Regions from separate parts of the Mesorhizobium sp. C264A genome, predicted to be linked through region 1. Evidence: predicted binding sites of a transcription regulator. Region 1 holds the regulator's gene; each other region holds the start of a gene.

Region 1 (6,834 bases):
GATGCCGGACCACAGCCTAGAAGTTTGCCGCCGATGGCGGAAACACACAATTCTCGTAGAGAAAACGCCGCGGCTTGACAGCCGCGGCGCCTCATTTCTTCAAGTCGTCGAGATCAGTTGCAAGCCGCGACGCTGCCGGCGGCGACGCCCGTGCAGACTTCGTCCTTCTTGATCCAGCCGGCGTCGATGACGACGTTGAGGTTGTCCTTGGTGATCGCGACGGGGGTCAGGAACAGCGACTTGACGGTGTTGCCGCCAGGCGTGGTGAAGTCCTTGGCGCCGGCAATGTCGCCCGTCTTCTTGCCATCGGCAAGCTGCGAGGCGATCTCGGCGGCGTTCTTGCCGAGTTCGCGCGCGTCCTTCCACACCGACACCGTCTGCGTGCCGAGCGCGATGCGGTTCAGAGCGGCATGGTCGCCGTCCTGGCCGGAGACCGGAACCGTTCCGGCAAGGCCCTGCGCCGTCAGCGCGGCGACAACGCCGCCGGCGGTGCCGTCATTGGCCGCAACCACGGCATCGACCTTGTTGTCATTGGCGGTCAGGAACTGTTCCATGTTCTTCTGGGCATTGGCCGGCAGCCAGCCATCGGTATAGGCCTCGCCGACATTCTTGATCTTGCCCGAGTCGATGGCTTCCTTGAGCACTTCCATCGAGCCCGAGAACAGGAAATCGGCATTCGGATCCGAGCCCGAGCCCTTGATGAAGACATAGTTGCCTTCGGGCTTCGCCTTGAACACTTCGCGGGCCTGCATGCGGCCGACTTCCTTGTTATCGAAGGTCAGGTAGAAGACGTCCTTGTTCTCGATCAGGCGGTCATAGCCGACGACCGGAATGCCTTCGTCCAGCGCCTTCTGCACCGCCGGGCCGATGGCCGAGGCGTCCTGCGCCAGGATGATCAGCGAGTTGGCGCCCTGCGAGATCAGGCTTTCGACGTCGGTCAGCTGCTTGCCGGGATTGGACTGCGCGTCGGCCGAAATGTACTTGTCGCCGGCAGCCTCGATCGCCGTTTTCATCGCCGCCTCGTCGGTCTTCCAGCGCTCTTCCTGGAAGTTCGACCACGACACGCCGATGACCTTGTCCTTCGCCTGCGCGACCGACATCAGCGCCAGCGACATGGCGACACCCGCCAGCATGGCGGCTGCAAATCTGTTCATCATAATCCTCCCTGCGCCGCGTGCGGCGCGACAAAACTGGCCCGAGGGCCGGCACACAGAGGCCCTATTTTTTCGAGCCTCGAAAAAATACTGGTTCAATGATAAGGCGCTGTCAACATCGATTCTGATGGATTCTGATGGCCTTGCCGAATTTTTTCGAGGTCCGCAATAAACAATGACAGGGCTGCCGGCGTCTGCCAATATTTGGCTGGTGCCGTCGAACGCCTTCACTATCATGAGGCGCGAGGAGGCCGGGAGGAAACAAATGTCGGTTGGAATCCGCCACGACGATCTGCGCCGTCGCAACCGTGCCATGGTGATTTCGGCCGTGCGCCGGGCCGGCCAGCCGTCGCGGACCGAGATTGCGGCGACCACCGGCCTCAGCCACTCGACCATATCGGCAATCTCGTCTGATCTGATTCAAGAAGGCGTCCTGATTGAAGGCAAACCTGGCGAGACAGGCGCACTGAAACGCGGCCGGCCGCAGGTCGGCCTTGGCCTCAACCCGGAAGCGGCGGCGGTGATGACCGTCGTGCTGTCGCTCAATTTCCTGTCCGTCACCGTCATCGACTATGCCGGCCACGTCGTCGCCGAGGAACAGCGCCGGCTGGACACGCTGACCAAGCCGCGCGACGAGCTGATTGGCGAATGCGTAGCAATCGTCCGGCGGCGGCTTGAGGATCCCGACCTCGATGTCCAGAGCATCGCCCGCATTGCCATGGGCATCCAGGGCATCACCGATTCGCAGGCGCGCGCCATGCTGTGGTCGCCAATCACGCCACTGACCGACATTGCCTTCGCCGACATGTTGGAAGTGGAATTCGGCATTCCGGCCACCATGGAGAACGACTGCAATATGATGGCGGTGGCGCTGCAATGGCGCCAGCCCGAGCGCTACCGCGACAACTTTATCGCCATCCTCTTGTCGCACGGCATCGGCATGGGACTGGTGCTGAAAGGCGAACTGTTCACCGGCACCCATTCCTCGGGCGGCGAGTTCGGCCACATGATCCACCGTCCGGGCGGCGCGCTCTGCCGCTGCGGGCGGCGCGGCTGCGTCGAGGCCTATGCCGGAAACTACGCCATCTGGCGCAGCGCCAAAATGATGGGCGAGGATGCCGAGCCGGTCGATATCGGCGACGCTGATATGCGCGCACTCGCCGCGCGCGCCCGCGAAACCGATGGCCCGGAGCGCGAAGCCTATCGCAGGGCCGGTGAGGCGCTCGGCTTCGGCCTCGGCAGCCTGTTTGCTCTGATCGATCCGGCACCCGTCGCCATGGTCGGCGTCAGCGCCGCCGCCTTCGACCTGATCGAACCGGCATTGCGCGAAGCGATCGCCCAGACCGCCGGCGGCCAGCACTCGAAATCGATCTCCTTCGACACCGAGCCCAACGAGCTGCCGCTGATCCGCGAAGGCTGCGCCATGCGCGCGCTCGGCTTCGTCGACCAGGAGATTTTCGCGCCGGGCATTCAGGCGAAATCCGGCAAGCATGTCGCCTGAATGGCCGGCAACGGCGCGACGCGCAGCATCCTAGTCTTCCCTAATAGCGTAGCCGGCGCCGCGAATGGTACGGATGACATCCGGCATGCGGCCGTTGTTGACGGCCTTGCGCAGCCGCCCGACATGCACGTCGACGGTTCGCTCGTCTATATAGATCGTCTCGCCCCAGACATTGTCGAGCAGTTGGCTGCGCGAGAACACGCGGCCGGGATGGCGCATCATGAATTCGAGCAGCCGGAACTCGGTCGGTCCGAGCCTGATCTCGCTCTTCTTGCGGTAGACCCGGTGCGATTCTCGATCGAGCACGATGTCGCCGACCTTGAGCACGCTCGACAGCACTTCCGGCTTGGCGCGGCGCAGCAGCGCTTTCACGCGCGCCATGAACTCCGGCGTCGAGAATGGCTTGACCAGATAGTCGTCGGCACCGGTGGACAGGCCGCGCACGCGGTCGCTTTCCTCACCGCGCGCGGTCAGCATGATGATCGGCAGCCGCTCGGTTTCGGGCCGCACTCTAAGCCGCCGGCAGAGCTCGATGCCGGAAACAGCCGGCACCATCCAGTCGAGCACCAGGAGATCGGGCACGTTTTCCTGCAGGCGGATCTCGGCCTCGTCGCCGCGTGTCACCACCTCGACCTGATAGCCTTCGGATTCGAGGTTGTAGCGGAGGAGCACGCCTAGTGGCTCCTCGTCCTCCACGACCATGATGCGTGGCGCGATCATAGGCAGTTCACCCTCATCAGGCCGGCGTGGCCATCGCCGTCTCGTCCTGCTTCGGACGATTGGCGGGCAATTGCTGGCCGGTCAGCACATAATACGCATTTTCGGCGATGTTGGTGACATGATCGCCGATGCGCTCAAGATTCTTGGCGCAGAACAAGAGATGCGTGCAGGCGGTGATGTTGCGAGGGTCTTCCATCATGTAGGTCAAGAGCTCACGAAACACGGACGTGTATTTGACGTCGATGCGCTCGTCGTCATTCCTGAGTTTTGCAAGAGCTGCCGCATCGGTGGCGGCATATTCCTCGACGACGCCTTGCACCTGGATCAGCACCAGTTGCGCCATGGCATCGATGGAGTGCGAGAGGTCGCGCGGCGTGACGCTCAAGCCCACGGTGCCGACGCGTTTGGCGATGTTCTTGGCGAGATCGCCGATGCGCTCGAGGTCGCCGGCCATGCGGATCGAGCCGACCACGGCGCGCAGATCGTTGGCCATCGGCTGGCGCTTGGCGATCAGCGTGATGGCGCGGTCGTCCAGTTCGCGCTGGCGCGCATCCATGATGGCGTCGTCGGAAACGACACGCTGTGCCAGCGCATTGTCCGAATTGAGCAGCGCCCTGGTCGAGCCGCTGACCATCGAGCCTGCCAGATCGCCCATGTCGCGGATCAGCTTGCTGATCTGCCCGAGCTCTTCATCGAAGGAGGCGACGGTATGTTCACCCATGATCTTGGTCCTCGTGCCTGAAATTCACCCGCCGGAAGGTTCAGCCGAAGCGGCCGGTAATGTAATCTTGGGTGCGCTTGTCGTCGGGGTTGGTGAACATCTTGTCGGTTGCGCCCTCCTCGACGAGATAGCCGAGATGGAACATCGCCGTGCGCTGCGACACGCGCGCCGCCTGCTGCATCGAATGGGTGACGATGACGATCGTGTAGTTCTGGCGCAGTTCGTCGATCAGCTCCTCGACACGGGCGGTGGCGATCGGATCAAGCGCCGAGCAGGGCTCATCCATCAGGATCACTTCCGGCGACACGGCGATGGCGCGCGCGATGCACAGGCGCTGCTGCTGGCCGCCGGACAGGCCGGTGCCGGGCTCCTGCAGGCGGTCCTTGACCTCGTTCCAGATCGCCGCCTTCTTCAGGCTCTGCTCGACGATCTGGTCCATGTCGGACTTGCGCTTGGCCAGCCCATGGATGCGCGGGCCGTAGGCGACGTTCTCGTAGATCGACTTCGGGAACGGATTGGGTTTCTGGAACACCATGCCGACGCGTGCGCGCAGTTCGACGACATCGATGTTCTTGTCGTAGATGTCGTCTTCATCGAGCGTGATCTTGCCGGTCACCCGCGCCGAATCGATGGTGTCGTTCATGCGGTTGAGGCAGCGCAGGAAGGTCGACTTGCCGCAGCCGGACGGGCCGATCAGCGCCGTCACCTGGTTCTGGCGGACGTCGAGATTGACGTCGAACAACGCCTGCTTCTCGCCGTAGAAGACGCCGACCTTGTCGCCGCGCATCTTGATGACTTCGTTCGACTTGGCGTTCATTTTGTCGCCCACTGCATTTTCAAGGGACTGTTCGGTCATGATGTTCATACCAAATTGCCTTTTTTCTACCAGCGCCGCTCGAACCGGCGCCGAAGCACGATCGCGGTGATGTTCATGGCCATGAGGAAGACGAGCAGGATGATGATGGCGCCGGACATGCGCTCGACAAAAGCGCGCTCAGCCTCGTTTGCCCACATATAGATCTGCACCGGCAGCGCGGTCGCCGGATCGAAAGGCGTCGTCGGATAATCGGCGACGAAAGCGACCATGCCGATCAAGAGCAGCGGTGCTGTCTCGCCGAGCGCACGCGCCAGGCCGATGATGGTGCCGGTAAGGATGCCCGGAGCGGCAAGCGGCAGGATGTGGTGGAACACCATCTGCATCTTGGAGGCGCCGAGGCCGAGCGCCGCCGAGCGGATCGACGGCGGCACCGCGGCAAGGGCGGCGCGCGTGGCGATGACGATGGTCGGCAGCGTCATCAGCGTCAGCACCAGGCCGCCGACGAAGGAAGCCGAGCGCGGCATGCCGAGGAAGTTGATGAACACGGCAAGGCCGAGCAGGCCGAAGACGATCGACGGCACCGCCGCGAGATTGTTGATGTTGACCTCGATCAGGTCGGTGAAGCGGTTCTTCTTGGCGAATTCCTCGAGATAGATCGAGGCGGCGACGCCGATCGGCAGCGCCAGCAACAGCACGATCACCATCATGTAGAACGAGCCGATGATCGCCACGCCCATGCCCGACGTTTCGGGCCGGCTGGAGGCGCCATAGGTGAACAGGCCGGTGTTGAAATGCTCGGCCATCACGCCGTCGGCTTTAAGCTTGTTCATCCAGTCGATCTGCTGGTTGGACACCTTGCGGCGCGCTTCATCGACGCCGAGGTCGATCTGACCCTTGAAGGCCGAGTCGAGGTTCGCGGCAGCCAGGATGTCGACGTCACGCGTCCTGCCGATCACCGACGGATCGGCGGAGACGATGTCGCGCAGCTGGACGCGGGCGCCTTCCGACAGGAAGCCCTTGAGCTTCAGCATCATCGGCTTGTTGGCCGGATCGATGCCGAGCTTGGCCACCAGCGCGTTTTCGGCGAGCTTGGGATAGTTCGCCTTGATCAGCACGGTAGGGTCGGTGGCGCGCTTGCCGGAGGGATCGATCACCTTCTCGTCGAAGGTCACCGGCAGCGTCACGGTCGTCTGCCAGAAGGCGGTGTAGCCTTTCGAGACGATGGTGATCAGCATGATGGCCAGGAACGCCAGGCCCACCGAGATCGCAATCACGCCATAGATGCGGAACCGGCGTTCGGCGGCATAGCGCGCCTTCAGCCCGATGTCGCGGCGCGGACGCGCGACGGCACCCGCCATCGTGTCCAGGGGGATGTCGGTCATTCGTACTGCTCCCGGTACTTGCGCACGATGTAGAGGGCGACGATGTTCATCACCAGCGTCAGCGCGAACAGCGTCAGGCCGAGCGCGAAGGCGACCAGCGTCTGCGGCGAGTTGAACTCGAGATCGCCGGTCAGCTGGTTGACAATCTTGACGGTGATGGTCGTCATCGCCTCGAACGGATTGGCCGTCAGATTGGCGGCGACGCCCGCCGCCAGCACGACGATCATCGTCTCGCCGATGGCGCGCGACGCCGTCAACAGGATGGCGCCGACGATGCCGGGCAGTGCCGCCGGCAGGATCACCCGCTTGATCGTCTCGGAGCGCGTGGCACCGAGGCCGAGCGAGCCGTCACGCATTGCGCGCGGCACCGCGGTGATGATGTCGTCGGACAAAGAGGACACGACCGGGATCAGCATGACGCCCATCACCAGGCCGGCGGTGAAGATGCTCTGGCCCTGGATGAAGGGAGAGCCGCCGGTGAGGGCTGCCGAGAGGTCGCGCAGGAACGGTCCGAGCGTGACCACGGCGAAGATGCCGTA
Region 2 (6,834 bases), on a different contig from region 1:
GTATTTTTTCGTCCATGGGCTGTTCGGCGAAGGTTCATCTCAAAGTCCGCCCGGCAATGATCGCCGATTTGACGGACAAGGTCGATGCGGCATTGGAACATGCCACCTGGCGGCTTCACGCTAATCAGTTCTCAAAACATCCGGAATGGGATATGGGTCGTCGCCGCGTGGGGTCGCATATCCTGTTGGATATGATGAATAGGCTGGGGGGATCATGTCCGACAATCCGCTTTTTTCCGAGCGCCTGAACCGGCGCGCGTTTCTTGGAATATCCGCTTTGGGTGCCGCTTCCATGGCGCTTTCAGCCTGCACCACGACCGATGTCGTGGTGCCGCCAACGCCGGCGCCGGCACCCGCACCCGAGCCCGCTTTCGGCGATGCCGCCACCATGTATTCGGCGCGCGTCGATGAGGGCTTTTCATTGCCGGCAATCCCCGTGGCCAAGCTCGATCCGAAGTTCGTGCGCCAGATCGTGGACGATCCGACCGGCGAAAAACCCGGCACGATCGTTGTCGATACATCCGAGCATTTTCTCTATCTGGTGCGCGACGGCGGCAAGGCAATGCGCTATGGCGTCAGCCTCGGCAAGGCCGGGTTTGGCTGGACCGGCAGCGCCGTGATCCAGGCGCGCAAGAAATGGCCGGTGTGGACGCCGCCGCCCGAAATGATCCAGCGCCGGCCGGAACTGGCGAAATATAAGGACGGCATGCCGCCGGGACCGCAGAGCCCGCTCGGCGCGCGTGCGCTCTATCTGTTCCGCGACGGCAAGGACACGATGTACCGGCTGCACGGCACGCCGGAATGGGATTCCATCGGCAAGAACGCGTCGTCGGGCTGCGTGCGCTTCATGAACCAGGACATCATCGACCTCTACAGCCGGGTCAACGGCGTAGCCCAGGTCTATGTGCGCCCGAACCTGTCGGCCGCGGGCAAGATCATGGCTGTGTCGAGCCGGACCGCCGAGCCGATCGATGCCGGCGTGCCAAGGGATGCGGAGATTTTGAAATAGGTGCCTTCACGGCATCGCTGATCGCCGACAAACGGTTAGAGGCGGACGCGCCGGGCGCGTCCGCCTTTCCGTATACGGCTACTTGTTGGCGAGGCCCGGAAGCGTGACCTGATAGACCAGGAACATGGTGTCGACATCGGCGCCGTCGTCGGCCTTGTAGGGCGCGCCGACCTGAAAACCGTCTTGGGTGAGAAAGTCGTTATCGTTGCCGACGAACAGGAAATAGTCGTCGGGCAGCGCCGGATCGAGCACGCTGACCACAGACATTGCTTCCCACTTCTCCGACAGATTGTTCTTGTCGTTGGGCTTGCCGTCATGCAGGCCGAAACGGCCAAGTTCCTTGTTGTCGTTGATGTCGATGAACGGCGTCAGCCTGGCCGGGGTCACCGAGGGGTCGAGCACGCCCTTGGGCGCCAGCGGCTTGTCGGCGGCATCGAAGGCGCCGCCGGCAATGTCGGTGGCGCCAGAGACGTCGACGACGAAAATCTGGCGCAGCAGCGAAGTATCGCCCTTCACCCCCTGGCCGTTTCCGCTGTCGCGCGCCAGCATCAGGAAGGTCTTGTCGGACAGCGCCACGATTTCGCTCTGCGCGGCGACCTTGGTCTTGTCCTTGGCGTCCTTGAACACCGGCAGCGGCACGGCATATTCATGCACCAGCTTGAGATGGGCCGGGTCGGAGGCGTCGTAGACCAGCGCGCGGGTGTTCTGGCGCGTCGCGGGCGAATCGCCGCCATCCTGGCGGGGCGCCGACTGCAGCACAGTGATCAGCGACTTGCCGTCCGGCGTCAGCGCCATGCCTTCGAGGCCTTGATTGTTCTGGCGGCCGGTTTCGGGATCCTTCGGATCGGGTTCGGCTGCACCGGGGCCCGGATTGTCGGAGGCGAAGTTCGGCGCGCCCTTGCGCATCGGCACCAAAGCGGCGGGCGGCTGCGTTGCCGACAACAGATGGCCGTCGGCCGAGAAGCGGTAGATGTTGGGGCCGTATTCGTCAGAGATGAACATGGTGCCGTCGGGCAGCCGCGCGATCGCCTCATTGTCGAGCGCCAGCTTGCCATTGGCCTCGGGCAGGATCGGCAGGTCGCCATTGGCCGCGCGCACGCCGTTGAGCGGATCGAGGCCGGTGGCGTCAGCGCCCTTGTCGTCGGTGAGGAGCAGGGAATCGGCAAGCGTCGCCTTGACGCCTGTCTGTTCCTGGCCGGAGGTGGGCGTGGCGCCTAGTGCTACCGGCGTGAACTCGATGCGAATAGTGTTGAGGCGCGGCCGGTAATCGGTGGTGCCGACGACATTGTAGCCACGGTCCGGCAGCAACCAGAGCGAGCCCTTGTAGCCGTCCGCGCCACGGGTCCAGCTTGCGGCGTCGATGGACATGCCGGAGCCGGAGCCGAAGGTCTCGCCGAACTTGTCCTTCTGATCGGCCGGGATGCGGCCGACGCCGACCAGGCCCTTGTTGACGAAGCCGCCAACGGTGGCGGTGCTGTCGGCAAGGGCAGGGGTCAGGGCGGTAAACAGCGCCAGCGCGGCGCCGAGCGACACGGTTCGGTGCGAGATTTTCATGGAGATCCTTTTTGTGACAAGCCTTGAGCGGCGCAAAGGGGCCACCGCATCGCATCGACGATGTCGCCCTCTCGCAAAGCGGTCTAGGACGCGAACATGATACTTGCGTGACAGAGAGGGCCTCTTCCTTCTCCCTTGTAGGAGAGGGAAGAGCGCAATGATCAATCGCTGTCGCGGGCGATCAGTTCCAGCGGCCAGACTTCGCGGATGATGCGCGGACCTTCCGGGCCGGCAAAGGCGGGAAGCGAGGCCAGCAGCATTTCGGCCAGCCGCCGGCCCATCGGCTCCAGCGACGGACGGAAGGCGGTCAGCGCCGGCGAGAAATAACGGCAGAGCGGCGTGTCGACGATGACGATCACCGCGATGTCGTGGCCGGGCCTGATGCCCATCTCGGCCAGTGCCTTGCAGCCGCCGAGCGCCATTGCGTCATTGTTGAAGATGATGGCTGTGGGCCGGTCCTTGGAGAGCATCACGCGCGGCGTCACCTGGTAGCCTCCGGCCTCGTTGATGAAGCCGTCGGCGATCAGGCCGGGGTCGACTTCGATGCCATGCCGCCCCAGCGCCTTGCGGTAGCCGTCGAGGAACAGGTAGCCGAAGTTGAGATCCAGCGAAGGGCGGATGGCGGCAATGCGGCGGTGGCCGCGCGCGACCAGCCGGTCGACGGCTTCATCACCCGCCCTCTCGAAATCGATATCGAGCGAAGGATAGGTGTCGTCGCCGGATTGACTTCGGCCAAGCGTGGCGAAGGGAAAGCCAGCCTTGCTGAGATAGTCGATCCGATCGTCTTCCCGCCGTGTATTGGCCAACACGACCGCGTCGGCTCGGCGCGTCTCAACCACGCGGCGCAGCCTCTCCTGCTGATATTGGCCGGGCTCGCCCATGACGACCATCAGATCCAGGTCATCCTCGGCCAGTCGGCCCTGCAGACCGATCAGGAACGGGATGAAGAACGGTTCGCCATATTGCTGGTCGCCCGGATGCGGCTGCAGCATGAAGGCGATCGAATGGGTGGTGCCTTGCCGCAGACTGCGGCCGGACTGGTTGGGCGAATAGTTCAATTGCTTGGCGGCGGCGAGCACGCGCTGGCGGGTGTCGGCATTGACGTCGGCGCGGCCGTTCAGCGCCCGCGACACGGTGCCGATCGAAATGTTCAGGTGACGCGCAAGGTCATGGATGCTGGACGCCAAGGACAGTTCTCCCCCTGTCTTGGCTAGCACCGGCTGCCGCCCAGGCCAAGGCTTCGGGATGATTTTCGCTGGCAGCCGATTGACATTCTACGCCATCGGGTGTGTTCTCGTAAACGTTTACGGAGAAACGTTTACGGTGATGCCGGAAATGCCGTGACATTCGGTCTGGAGGGACCGGACGGGAGGAATGCCGGATGATGAATGCCGTCCTCGTCGGCTGTGGTGCGATGAGCAAGGCCTGGCTCGATGCCGCGAGGCAGATCGACGGGCTGGCCATTGTCGGCCTTGTCGATCTCGACGCCGAACGGGCGAAGGCGAGGGCGCACGAATACGGGCTCGACGGCGCGGTAATCGGCACCAGCCTCGACGCGGTGCTCGACCAGACCAGGCCCGACGCGGTGTTCGATGTCGTGGTTCCAGCCGCCCGGCGTGATGTCGCCTTTGCCGCCTTTGCCCATAATTGCCATCTGCTGACGGAAAAGCCGCTGGCCGATACTCCGGAAAATGCGCGCGCCATCGTCGATGCGGCGCGTAACGCGGGGCGCGTCCATGCGGTCGTGCAGAACCGCCGCTATGTCGCCAATGTCCGGCGCATAAGGCGCTTTCTCGACTCCGGCGCCATCGGCAAGCCAACCAGCATCCATGCCGACTTCTTCGTCGCGCCGCATTTCGGCGGCTTTCGCGAGGAGATGGCGCATGTGCTCTTGCTCGACATGGCGATCCACACATTCGACGCCGCCCGCTACATGGTCGCAGGCGATCCCGCCGGCGTCTATTGCCAGGAATGGGAGCCGGCCAATTCCTGGTACCGGCAGGGATCGTCGGCCAGCGCTATCTTCGATCTCGGTGGCGGCAAGCGCTTCACCTATGCAGGCTCCTGGTGCGCGGCGGGCTTCCGCACCAGTTGGGAGAGCACATGGCGCATCGTCGCCGAGCACGGCAGCCTGCTCTGGGACGGCGAGGACGGGCTGAAGGCCGAGGTTGTGTTGTCGGTCCGCGACGGCCTGTTCGACCTGACCCAGCCCATCATCGTGCCGCCGCTCGATCCCGCCGACCGCGTCGGCGGTCATCTCGGCATCATCAAGGATTTCATGCACGCCATCGAGACCGGCAGCGAGCCGGAAACCCGTGGCAGCGACAACATCAAAAGCCTGGCCATGGTTTTTGGCGCCATCGAAAGCGCCGAGACCGGACGGCGCGTCGCAATCACACAGGAAGCATCATGATGCCAAACCCGCTTCTCGACATCCGGATCGGCGCCATGGTGCGGGCCAATCTCGAAGACCCGGCCGCCTACATCAAAGAGATTCTGCCGCTCGGCTTCGAGAGCATCCAGCCCTTCTTCTGGCAGACGCTGGGCGGCAAGGATTTGGCGCGGCTCGCCGGTGAGATTGGCGAGGCGATCGGCGATGCCGATGTCGCCGTGTCGTCGATCGGCGTGTTCGGCAATCCGCTGGAGGATGGCGAGGTCGATCGCGGCGTGCTCGCGGCCTGGGAAACCGTCATCGACAATGCGCATCTGTTCGGCGCTTCGATCGTCAGCGGCTTCACCGGACGTCTGCGTGGCAAGAAGCTGACAGACAGCCTGCCGCGCTTCCGTGAGGTTTGGGGTCCGCTGGCCAGGCGCGCCGCAGACAAGGGCGTGCGCATTGCCTTCGAAAATTGCGCCATGGATGGCAACTGGGCGGCCGGCGACTGGAACATCGCCCACAATCCCGATGCCTGGGAGTTGATGTTCAACGAATTGCCCGACGACAATCTCGGCCTCGAATGGGAGCCCTGCCACCAGCTTGTCTACCTCATCGACCCGATGCCGCAGATCCGCAAATGGGCGCCGCGCATTTTCCATGTCCACGGCAAGGACGCGACGGTGCGCTGGGATGTGATCCGCGAGCACGGCGTGTTCGGCAAGCTGCCCTTCGTGCAGATGCGCACGCCCGGGTTTGGCGACAGCGACTGGACGCGGGTGATCAGCGAATTGCGGCTGGCCGGTTACAAGGGCGCCATCGACATCGAGGGCTGGCACGACCCGGTCTATCGCGGCGACCTCGAAATCACAGGCCAGGTGCGCGGGCTGGAATACCTCAAGCAATGCCGGGGAGGAGCGACCTACCTGCCGAACCCGGCGTGACCGAGGGCCGGTGGGAGGAGCCGGCCTGACAGATTGCCAAGCACTGCCGACAAGCACTGCCGACAGGCGAACGACGAAACCCCTCGGCTCACCGAGGACAAAAGGGAGGAACGTGCATGAGCATCGCAATGAGAACGACACTTCTGCGCTCGACCGTCGTGGCCGCCGCCACGGCGCTGTGCGCTGCCATCTCCACTCTGCCGGCGCAGGCGCTCGACGCCCAGTGGTGCAAGGATGTCCACATCCGCTTTTTCGTCGGCGGCGCCGAGGGCGACGCTTTCGGCACCATCGTCTACAATGGCGCCAAGCAGGCGGCGTCCGATCTCGGGCCGAAGGTCGACTACATCTTCTCGCAGTGGGACGTCGAGAAGATGGTGCAGCAATTGCGTGAGGCCGTCGCCGTGAAGCCAAACGGCATTGCCATGATGGGCCATCCGGGCGACGCCGCGATCATGCCGCTGGCCGAACAGGCGCATAAGGACGGCATCAAGATGATGTACCAGAACGTGCCGGTGCCGAAGGTGGTGGACGCGTTCGGCGGCGGCTATGTCGGCGCCCAGCAGGAGCAGCAGGGCCGCGCGCTCGGCACTGAGGCGTTCAAGCTCGGGAAGCTCAAGTCCGGCGACAAGGCGATCATGATCGGTCCGTTCGAGAACGAGGCCCGCGGCGCGCGCGAGCGCGGCACGGTGGCAGCACTCAAGGAAGCCGGCGTCGAGGTCATCCAGCTGTCGTCGCCGCCGAGCGGCGAATGGGCGTCCGACCCCAATCTGGCGATACCGGTGATCACCGCGGCCCTGCTCAACAATCCCGACGTCAAGGCGGTCGGCTATCCCGGCGGCCAGATGCTGGGCAACGTCGCCACCTACATGCAGGCGGCAGGACGCAAGCCCGGCGACATCTTCAACTTCGGCTTCGATACCAGCCCGCAGATCGTCGAGGCGTTCAAGGGCGGC
Region 3 (6,834 bases), on a different contig from region 1:
TGCCCAGCATGATCTGGCCAAGGATCTGTTCATGCACCGTCGGATTGGTGATCGGCACCATGGTCTCGACGCGGCGGTCGAGATTGCGTGGCATCAAGTCGGCCGAGGCGATGTAGACGATCGCCTCGTCCGACGGCAGGCCATGGCCGTTGCCGAAGCAATAGATGCGGCTGTGTTCGAGGAAGCGGCCGACGATCGACTTGACCCTGATGTTTTCCGACAGGCCGGGCACCTGCGGCCGCAGGCAGCAGATGCCGCGCACGACGAGATCGATCTCGACGCCGGCACGGCTGGCGTCATAGAGCGCGTCGATGATGTTGGGATCGACGAGCGCGTTCATCTTCATCCAGATGCGCGCCGGACGGCCAGCCAGCGCGTAGGCGACCTCGTCGGCAATGTGCTTGAGGATACGGCTGCGCAGCGTAAACGGCGAGATGGCGATCCGCATCTCATCGGTCGGCTCGGCATAGCCGGTGATGAAGTTGAACAGCTGGGCCACATCGCGCGCGATCGTCGGATCGGTGGTGAAGAAGGACAGGTCGGTGTAGATGCGCGCGGTCACCGGATGGTAGTTGCCGGTGCCGAGATGGACATAGTTGCGCAGCTTGCCGTCCTCGCGCCGCACTACTAGCGACATTTTCGCATGGGTTTTGAGTTCGAGGAAGCCGAACACGACCTGGACGCCGGCGCGTTCGAGGTCGCGCGCCCAGCGGATGTTGGCTTCCTCGTCGAAGCGCGCCTTGAGCTCGACCAGGGCGGTTACCGACTTGCCGGCCTCGGCCGCGTCGACCAAGGCGCGCACGATCGGGCTGTCGTTGGAGGTGCGGTAGAGCGTCTGCTTGATCGCCACCACCTCGGGGTCGGCCATCGCCTGGCGCAGGAATTGGACCACCACGTCGAAGGATTCATAGGGGTGGTGGACGACGATGTCCTTCTCGCGGATGGCCGCGAAACAGTCGCCGCCATGCTCGCGGATGCGCTCGGGAAAGCGTGGATTGTAGGGGGTGAACTTCAGGTCGTCGCGTGGCACGGCGACGATCTCGGAAATCTGGCTGAGCGCCAGCGGGCCGGTCAGAACGCTGATGCGGCTCGAAGAGACGCCAAGCTCGCCGGCGACGAACTCGCGCAATTCGCCGGGCATCGACTTGTCGAATTCGATGCGGATGACCGAACCGCGGCGGCGCCGCTTCAGCGCCGTCTCGAACAGGCGCACGAGATCTTCCGACTCTTCCTCGACCTCGATATCGCTGTCCCGGATGATGCGGAAGGTGCCGGAACCCTTGACCTCATAGCCGGGGAACAGCTTGCCGATATAGAGGCCGACAGCCTCCTCCAACGGAATGAAGCGAACGTGCTGCTTGCGGTCGGGCAGACGGATGAAGCGCTTCAGCGCCACCGGCAGGCGCAGAAGCGCGCTCATCTCCTCGCCATTCTTGCGATGGCGCAATTGCAGCGCCATCGAGAAGCCGAGATTGGGAATGAACGGAAACGGATGCGCCGGGTCGATCGACAGTGGAGTCAGCACCGGGAAAACCTGGTCCTGGAAATGGTCTTCCAGCCAGACTTTTTCATCCTTGGTCAGTGCATCGCGGGTGATGCTCTCAATGCCTTCCTTGTTGAGCAGCAACATCAGCGCCGAAAGGCTGTTCTGCTGGTCCTCCTGCAGCCGCTCGACCTCGCGCAGCAATTGTTCCAGCTGCTGCTCCGGCGTGCGGCCGTCGGGGCTCTTTAGCGCAATGCCTTCGCGCACCTGGCCCGCAAGGCCGGCGACGCGGACCATGAAGAATTCATCGAGATTGGCGGCCGAAATCGACAGGAAACGGACGCGTTCGAGCAGCGGATGGTGCTCGTTCTGTGATTCCTCGAGCACACGCCGGTTGAACTGCAGCCAGGAGAACTCACGGTTGACGAACCGATCGGGGTTGCCGCCCTCGGGGCTCGCCACCTCGACATTGATGAATTCGCTCTGCACCGGCTTCAGTTCGTTCATGGTTCCTGCTCTTCCCCGCCAACCGTCCCTTGGAGCGCCGTTGGACGTGCCATGCCTCTAACACGCTTTTGTGACGCATGACCCCTTCGGCGAAAACCGTTCCGATTTCAGGGACATGCACTTAACCGGCTCAACGTATCCTCTGACAGGCTTTTGCGACAGTTTCATTTCATCGATCTTGCAAACAGGCCTGTTATGTTCCAGATGCTTTTCGACGAGATCAAGGAGACGACGATGGCAGGCGGTTCCATTCCCCATTTCCAGAACGATGCGGGCCATCCGGCAATCGACATCGGCGTCAAGGAATTCATGTGCACCGGCGCCAACCCGCCCTTCGACCACCCACATGTGTTCCTCGACATGGGCGACGACAATGAAAAGGTCTGTCCCTACTGCTCGACGCTCTACCGCTATTCGGCGAAGCTGAGGGCGACGGAAACGCTGCCGGCTGGTTGCCTTTATATCGACCAGGCCGCCTGATCCTTCCGCGACAAGCCCGATGGAAGACATCAGGTCCCGGCAGGTCATAATCGCCGGGGCCGGCATCGCCGGGCTGACCGCTGCCCTTGCCTTCGCCGGACGGGGTTATCCGGTAAAGCTGATCGAACAGGCACAGCACCTCGACGCGGCCGGCGCAGGCATCCAGCTTTCGCCCAATGCGACGTGCATCCTTGGAAAGCTCGGCGTTCTCGACCGGCTGCTGCCGGCAGCCTCGCGGCCCGAAGCGGTGGTGCTGAAGGATGCAGCGACGCTGCGTGAGCTGGCGCGGGTACCGCTCGGGCGCGCCGCCGATGCGCGCTGGCAGTCGCCTTATCTCGTTGCTCACCGCGCAGATCTGCAGGCAGCGCTGTTGCCGCAAATGGCTGAACGGCCGGAGATTGAGCTCATCACCGGCGCCCGCGTGACCGGCATCGTCAAAGACGCGCAATATGTCGCCGTGACCGCCGAAGTGGACGGCCGCGAGATCGAGGCACGCGGCAAACTGCTGGTCGGCGCCGACGGCGTCTGGTCGGCGGTCAGGGCGCAACTCGCAGGCGAGGACTTCGTCAAAAGCCGTTTTTCGGGCGAACTCGCCTGGCGAGTCACGATCGCGGCCGACGGTGCGGCCGGAGAAGCCTTTGTCGCGATCGGCGCCGCCGACTGCGTCACCACGTTCCTGCATCCTGGCTTCCACATGGTCGCCTACCCCGTCAGCAAAGGCCGGGCCTTCAATCTCGCCGCCTTCACCAAGGGTGAGCGCATGGCCGAAGGTTGGTCGGGCCATGCCGATCCCGCGATACTCACGGCTGCCCTGCGCGGCACCGCGCCGGGCCTGACGAAGCTTGTGGCACTGGCCGGCCCATGGACGGCCTTTCCGATCCACACCGTCGAACAGAAGCGGTGGACGAGCCCGCAGGGCATCGCGCTGATCGGCGACGCCGCGCACGCGATGACGCCGTTTGCCGCGCAGGGCGCGGCAATGGCGATCGAGGATGCCATCACGCTTGCCGACGCTATCGCCGATTTCCCTGGCGATCTGCCCAGAAGTTTTCAAATCTGGGAAAATCTTCGGCGGCCGCGTGTCGCCAAGGCCGCGCGTCGTGGGGCCGTAAACCGCCTCGCCTGGCATGCTGCCGGCCCGGTGGCGATCGCCCGCAATCTGTTCCTGGCCATGCGCTCGCCCGACAAGCTCGCCGCCGACCTCGACTGGCTCTATGGATGGCGAGCGGACACTCGGCAGTCCAGATCGTCGACGTAGCGATCCTTCCCACCCCCCTCTGTCCTGCCGGACATCTCCCCCGCAAGGGGGGAGATTGGATGTCGCCGTCGCCTTCGCCAAAATCGCCGGCGTTGCAGCAGGAGCGCCGCGGGCAAAACGGCTGATCTCCCCCCTTGCGGGGGAGATGGCCGGCTGGCCAGAGGGGGGGCCGTCCCGCTGACTTCAAAAGATCCAACACTGTCGGGGTGCGGCGTAGGAGCTGCTAATTATACAGCCGCATTGAAAATCGCAGCGAGGCCGGCAGCGGGTTCCACCAGCCGGTGCGCAGGCCGGCGGTGCGCAGGCCGGCGGCTGTCCAGGTGTTACAGCCGACAAGCGCGTTGAATTGGCCGTTCGCCTCGAAGAAGCGGTCGAAGCTGGAATAGGCGGCGTTCTCGATGACGACCGGACCATGCGGCCCATGCTGGAAACTCGCGTCGATATAGTCGAGCAGCGCTGCAAAACGTTCCTCATCGATGTCGAAACCGGTGACAGCAGGGTGCGGCTCGGCGATGGTCCCGGCGATATCGACATGCATGACCGAGGCGTCCAGTGTCAGCGCCTTGAGGACGGGCACTGCTTTCAGCTGCGACCAGCTCGGCGTCTCCAGATAGAAGGCCCGGCCGCCCCAGCCAAAGACGATGTAGCGCACTTCCGGGGCGTCGACAGGGATGCCGGCAGCGACCAGGAAATGGAAGCGCCGGCGCACCTCGTCATCGACGGGAATGGCGATGTCGGTGTGGATCGGATTCTCCAGCACCAGAATTTGGCGCGTGCCCTCACCCGCCGCTGACGCCGGTCACAGCGGACGCGGCACCAGCGTGCCGAGCGTGGCAGCGAGCGCGACCACGATAATCAGCATGGCCACGAAACGCAGGGCTTTTCTCATGCGGCGCCGGCTTTGTGTTTCAATGGAGAAGATCAACCCCGACCCCAGATAGCAAAAGAGCCCGGCCGCATTACGGCCGGGCTCTTTTGGTTCGCATGAAAATGCTCAGTGCAGGATCTGCGACAGAAACAGCTTGGTGCGCTCGTGGCGCGGATGGTCGAAGAACTCGGCCGGCGTGTTCTGTTCGACGATCTGGCCCTGATCCATGAAGATCACCCGGTTGGCGACCTTGCGGGCAAAGCCCATTTCGTGGGTGACGCACAGCATGGTCATGCCTTCCTCGGCCAGGCCCACCATCGTCTCCAGCACTTCCTTGATCATTTCTGGATCGAGCGCCGAGGTCGGCTCATCGAACAGCATGATGCGCGGGTTCATGCACAGCGAACGCGCGATCGCCACGCGCTGCTGCTGGCCGCCCGACAGCTGGCCCGGATATTTGTTGGCCTGTTCGGGGATCTTGACGCGCTTGAGGAAGTGCATGGCGATTTCCTCGGCCTGCTTCTTCGGCGTCTTGCGCACCCAGATCGGTGCCAATGTGCAGTTCTCCAGGATGGTCAGATGCGGGAACAGGTTGAAGTGCTGGAACACCATGCCGACCTCGCGGCGCACCTCGTCGATCTTCTTGAGATCGTTGGTGAGTTCCTTGCCGTCGACGATGATCTTGCCCTTCTGGTGCTCTTCCAGCCGGTTGATGCAGCGGATCATGGTCGATTTGCCCGAGCCCGAAGGACCGCAGATGACGATGCGCTCGCCGCGCATCACCTTGAGGTTGATGTCCTTCAGCACATGGAACTCGCCATACCATTTGTGCATGCCGATGATGTCGATTGCGACATCGGTGGTCGAGATGTGCATCTTCTTGGCATCGACCTTGATCTCTTCGGCGCTGACGGCGTTTTCTATGACCATGGCAGGTTCCCCTTTTTGTTCTGTCTTTTAGCTATGATGCATGTCGTTGTCCCAAAACCGCTAAACACTTTTGGGCGACATGCATCAACGTTTGTGGCCGGTGTCGAGCCGGCGTTCCGTGTACATCGAATACCGCGACATGCCGAAGCAGAACAGCCAGAAGACGAAGGCTGCAAAGATGAGACCGGATCTCGCGGTCTGTGGGGTCGCCCAATTGGCGTCCGAGAAGTTCTGCTTGACGACGCCAAGCAGGTCAAACATCGAGATGATGATGACGAGGCTTGTGTCCTTGAACATACCGATGAAGGTATTGACGATGCCGGGGATGACCAGCTTCAGTGCCTGCGGCAGCACGATCAGCACCATCTTCTGCCAGTAGCCCAGGCCAAGCGAATCCGCACCCTCATACTGGCCCTTGGGGATCGCCTGCAGGCCGCCGCGCACCACTTCGGCCATATAGGCGGCGGCAAACAGCGAGACGCCGATCAGCGCCCTGAGATATTTGTCGAACGAAACCCCGGCGGGCAGAAACAGCGGCAGCATGACGCTGGCAAAGAACAAAACGGTGATCAGCGGGATGCCGCGAACGAACTCGATAAAGACCACGCACAGTGTCTTGACGATCGGCATCTTGGAGCGCCGGCCAAGCGCCAGCACGATGCCCATCGGCAGCGACACGGCAATGCCGACAAAGGACAGGCTCAGCGTCACCAGCAGCCCGCCCCATAGCTGGGTCTCCACATGCGGCAGGCCGAAGATGCCGCCGACCAGGAGCACGAACGCGATGATCGGCAATGCCAGGAATAGAAGAATGGCGTTCAACCCCTTGCGCGGCACGCGTGGCATCAGCAACGGCACCAGCAGCGCCACGAACAGGACGGCGACCAGGATCGGCCGCCAGCGCTCTTCCAGGGGATAGCGGCCAAGCATCAACTGGCCGAACTTCGCGTTGACGAAGGCCCAGCAGGCGCCTGACCAGCCGTCCGGCTGGATGCCGCCTTGCGCCACCGTGGCGCATACAGTCCGGTCCGGCCCCGTCCACTGGGCGTTGATGAAGGCCCAGTTGACGACGGGCGGCACGATCATCACCACCAGCGCAATAGCCACTACAGTCAGGATGACGTCGCCCACCGAACCGATCAGGTTCTTGCGAACCCAGGCCAAAGGCCCCCGCACGCCGGCCGGGGCTTGTTGAGCGAGTGCCATTTCGGTCCGCACCCAGGAGGTATCATGTTCCTGCATGGTCTTACCTCTCCACCAGCGCCATCCTGGCGTTGACCACATTCATCACCGCCGACGTCACCAGGC

The links. Region 1 encodes PhoB, which activates phosphate uptake and scavenging genes when phosphate is short. Its sites were predicted from a motif close to TGTCATNNANCTGTCAT; they were not measured.
Region 2: a site for PhoB is predicted at 2,660-2,676, ahead of NKL04_RS04075 (esterase-like activity of phytase family protein). Genes of this name have one in related genera too.
Region 3: a site for PhoB is predicted at 2,146-2,162, ahead of NKL04_RS13220 (RNA degradosome polyphosphate kinase). Genes of this name have one in related genera too.

The regions. Positions count from the first base shown of each region.
Region 1 covers NZ_JAMYVY010000002.1:1,907,197-1,914,030, reverse strand. Annotated here, with positions in the region: gene xylF (D-xylose ABC transporter substrate-binding protein) at 114-1,154, opposite strand; gene NKL04_RS28415 (ROK family protein) at 1,420-2,655, shown strand; gene phoB (phosphate regulon transcriptional regulator PhoB) at 2,686-3,375, opposite strand; gene phoU (phosphate signaling complex protein PhoU) at 3,392-4,096, opposite strand; gene pstB (phosphate ABC transporter ATP-binding protein PstB) at 4,137-4,961, opposite strand; gene pstA (phosphate ABC transporter permease PstA) at 4,979-6,295, opposite strand; gene pstC (phosphate ABC transporter permease subunit PstC) at 6,292-6,834, opposite strand, start outside.
Region 2 covers NZ_JAMYVY010000001.1:845,702-852,535, forward strand. Annotated here, with positions in the region: gene NKL04_RS04065 (MATE family efflux transporter) at 1-16, opposite strand, end outside; gene NKL04_RS04070 (L,D-transpeptidase) at 215-1,009, shown strand; gene NKL04_RS04075 (esterase-like activity of phytase family protein) at 1,088-2,563, opposite strand; gene NKL04_RS04080 (LacI family DNA-binding transcriptional regulator) at 2,725-3,750, opposite strand; gene NKL04_RS04085 (Gfo/Idh/MocA family protein) at 3,945-4,976, shown strand; gene NKL04_RS04090 (sugar phosphate isomerase/epimerase family protein) at 4,973-5,881, shown strand; gene NKL04_RS04095 (substrate-binding domain-containing protein) at 5,998-6,834, shown strand, end outside.
Region 3 covers NZ_JAMYVY010000001.1:2,689,866-2,696,699, forward strand. Annotated here, with positions in the region: gene NKL04_RS13220 (RNA degradosome polyphosphate kinase) at 1-1,990, opposite strand, end outside; gene NKL04_RS13225 (zinc-finger domain-containing protein) at 2,225-2,470, shown strand; gene NKL04_RS13230 (FAD-dependent monooxygenase) at 2,490-3,728, shown strand; partial or broken gene NKL04_RS13235 (TIGR02117 family protein) at 3,952-4,617, opposite strand; gene NKL04_RS13240 (amino acid ABC transporter ATP-binding protein) at 4,723-5,526, opposite strand; gene NKL04_RS13245 (amino acid ABC transporter permease) at 5,611-6,768, opposite strand; gene NKL04_RS13250 (amino acid ABC transporter permease) at 6,773-6,834, opposite strand, start outside.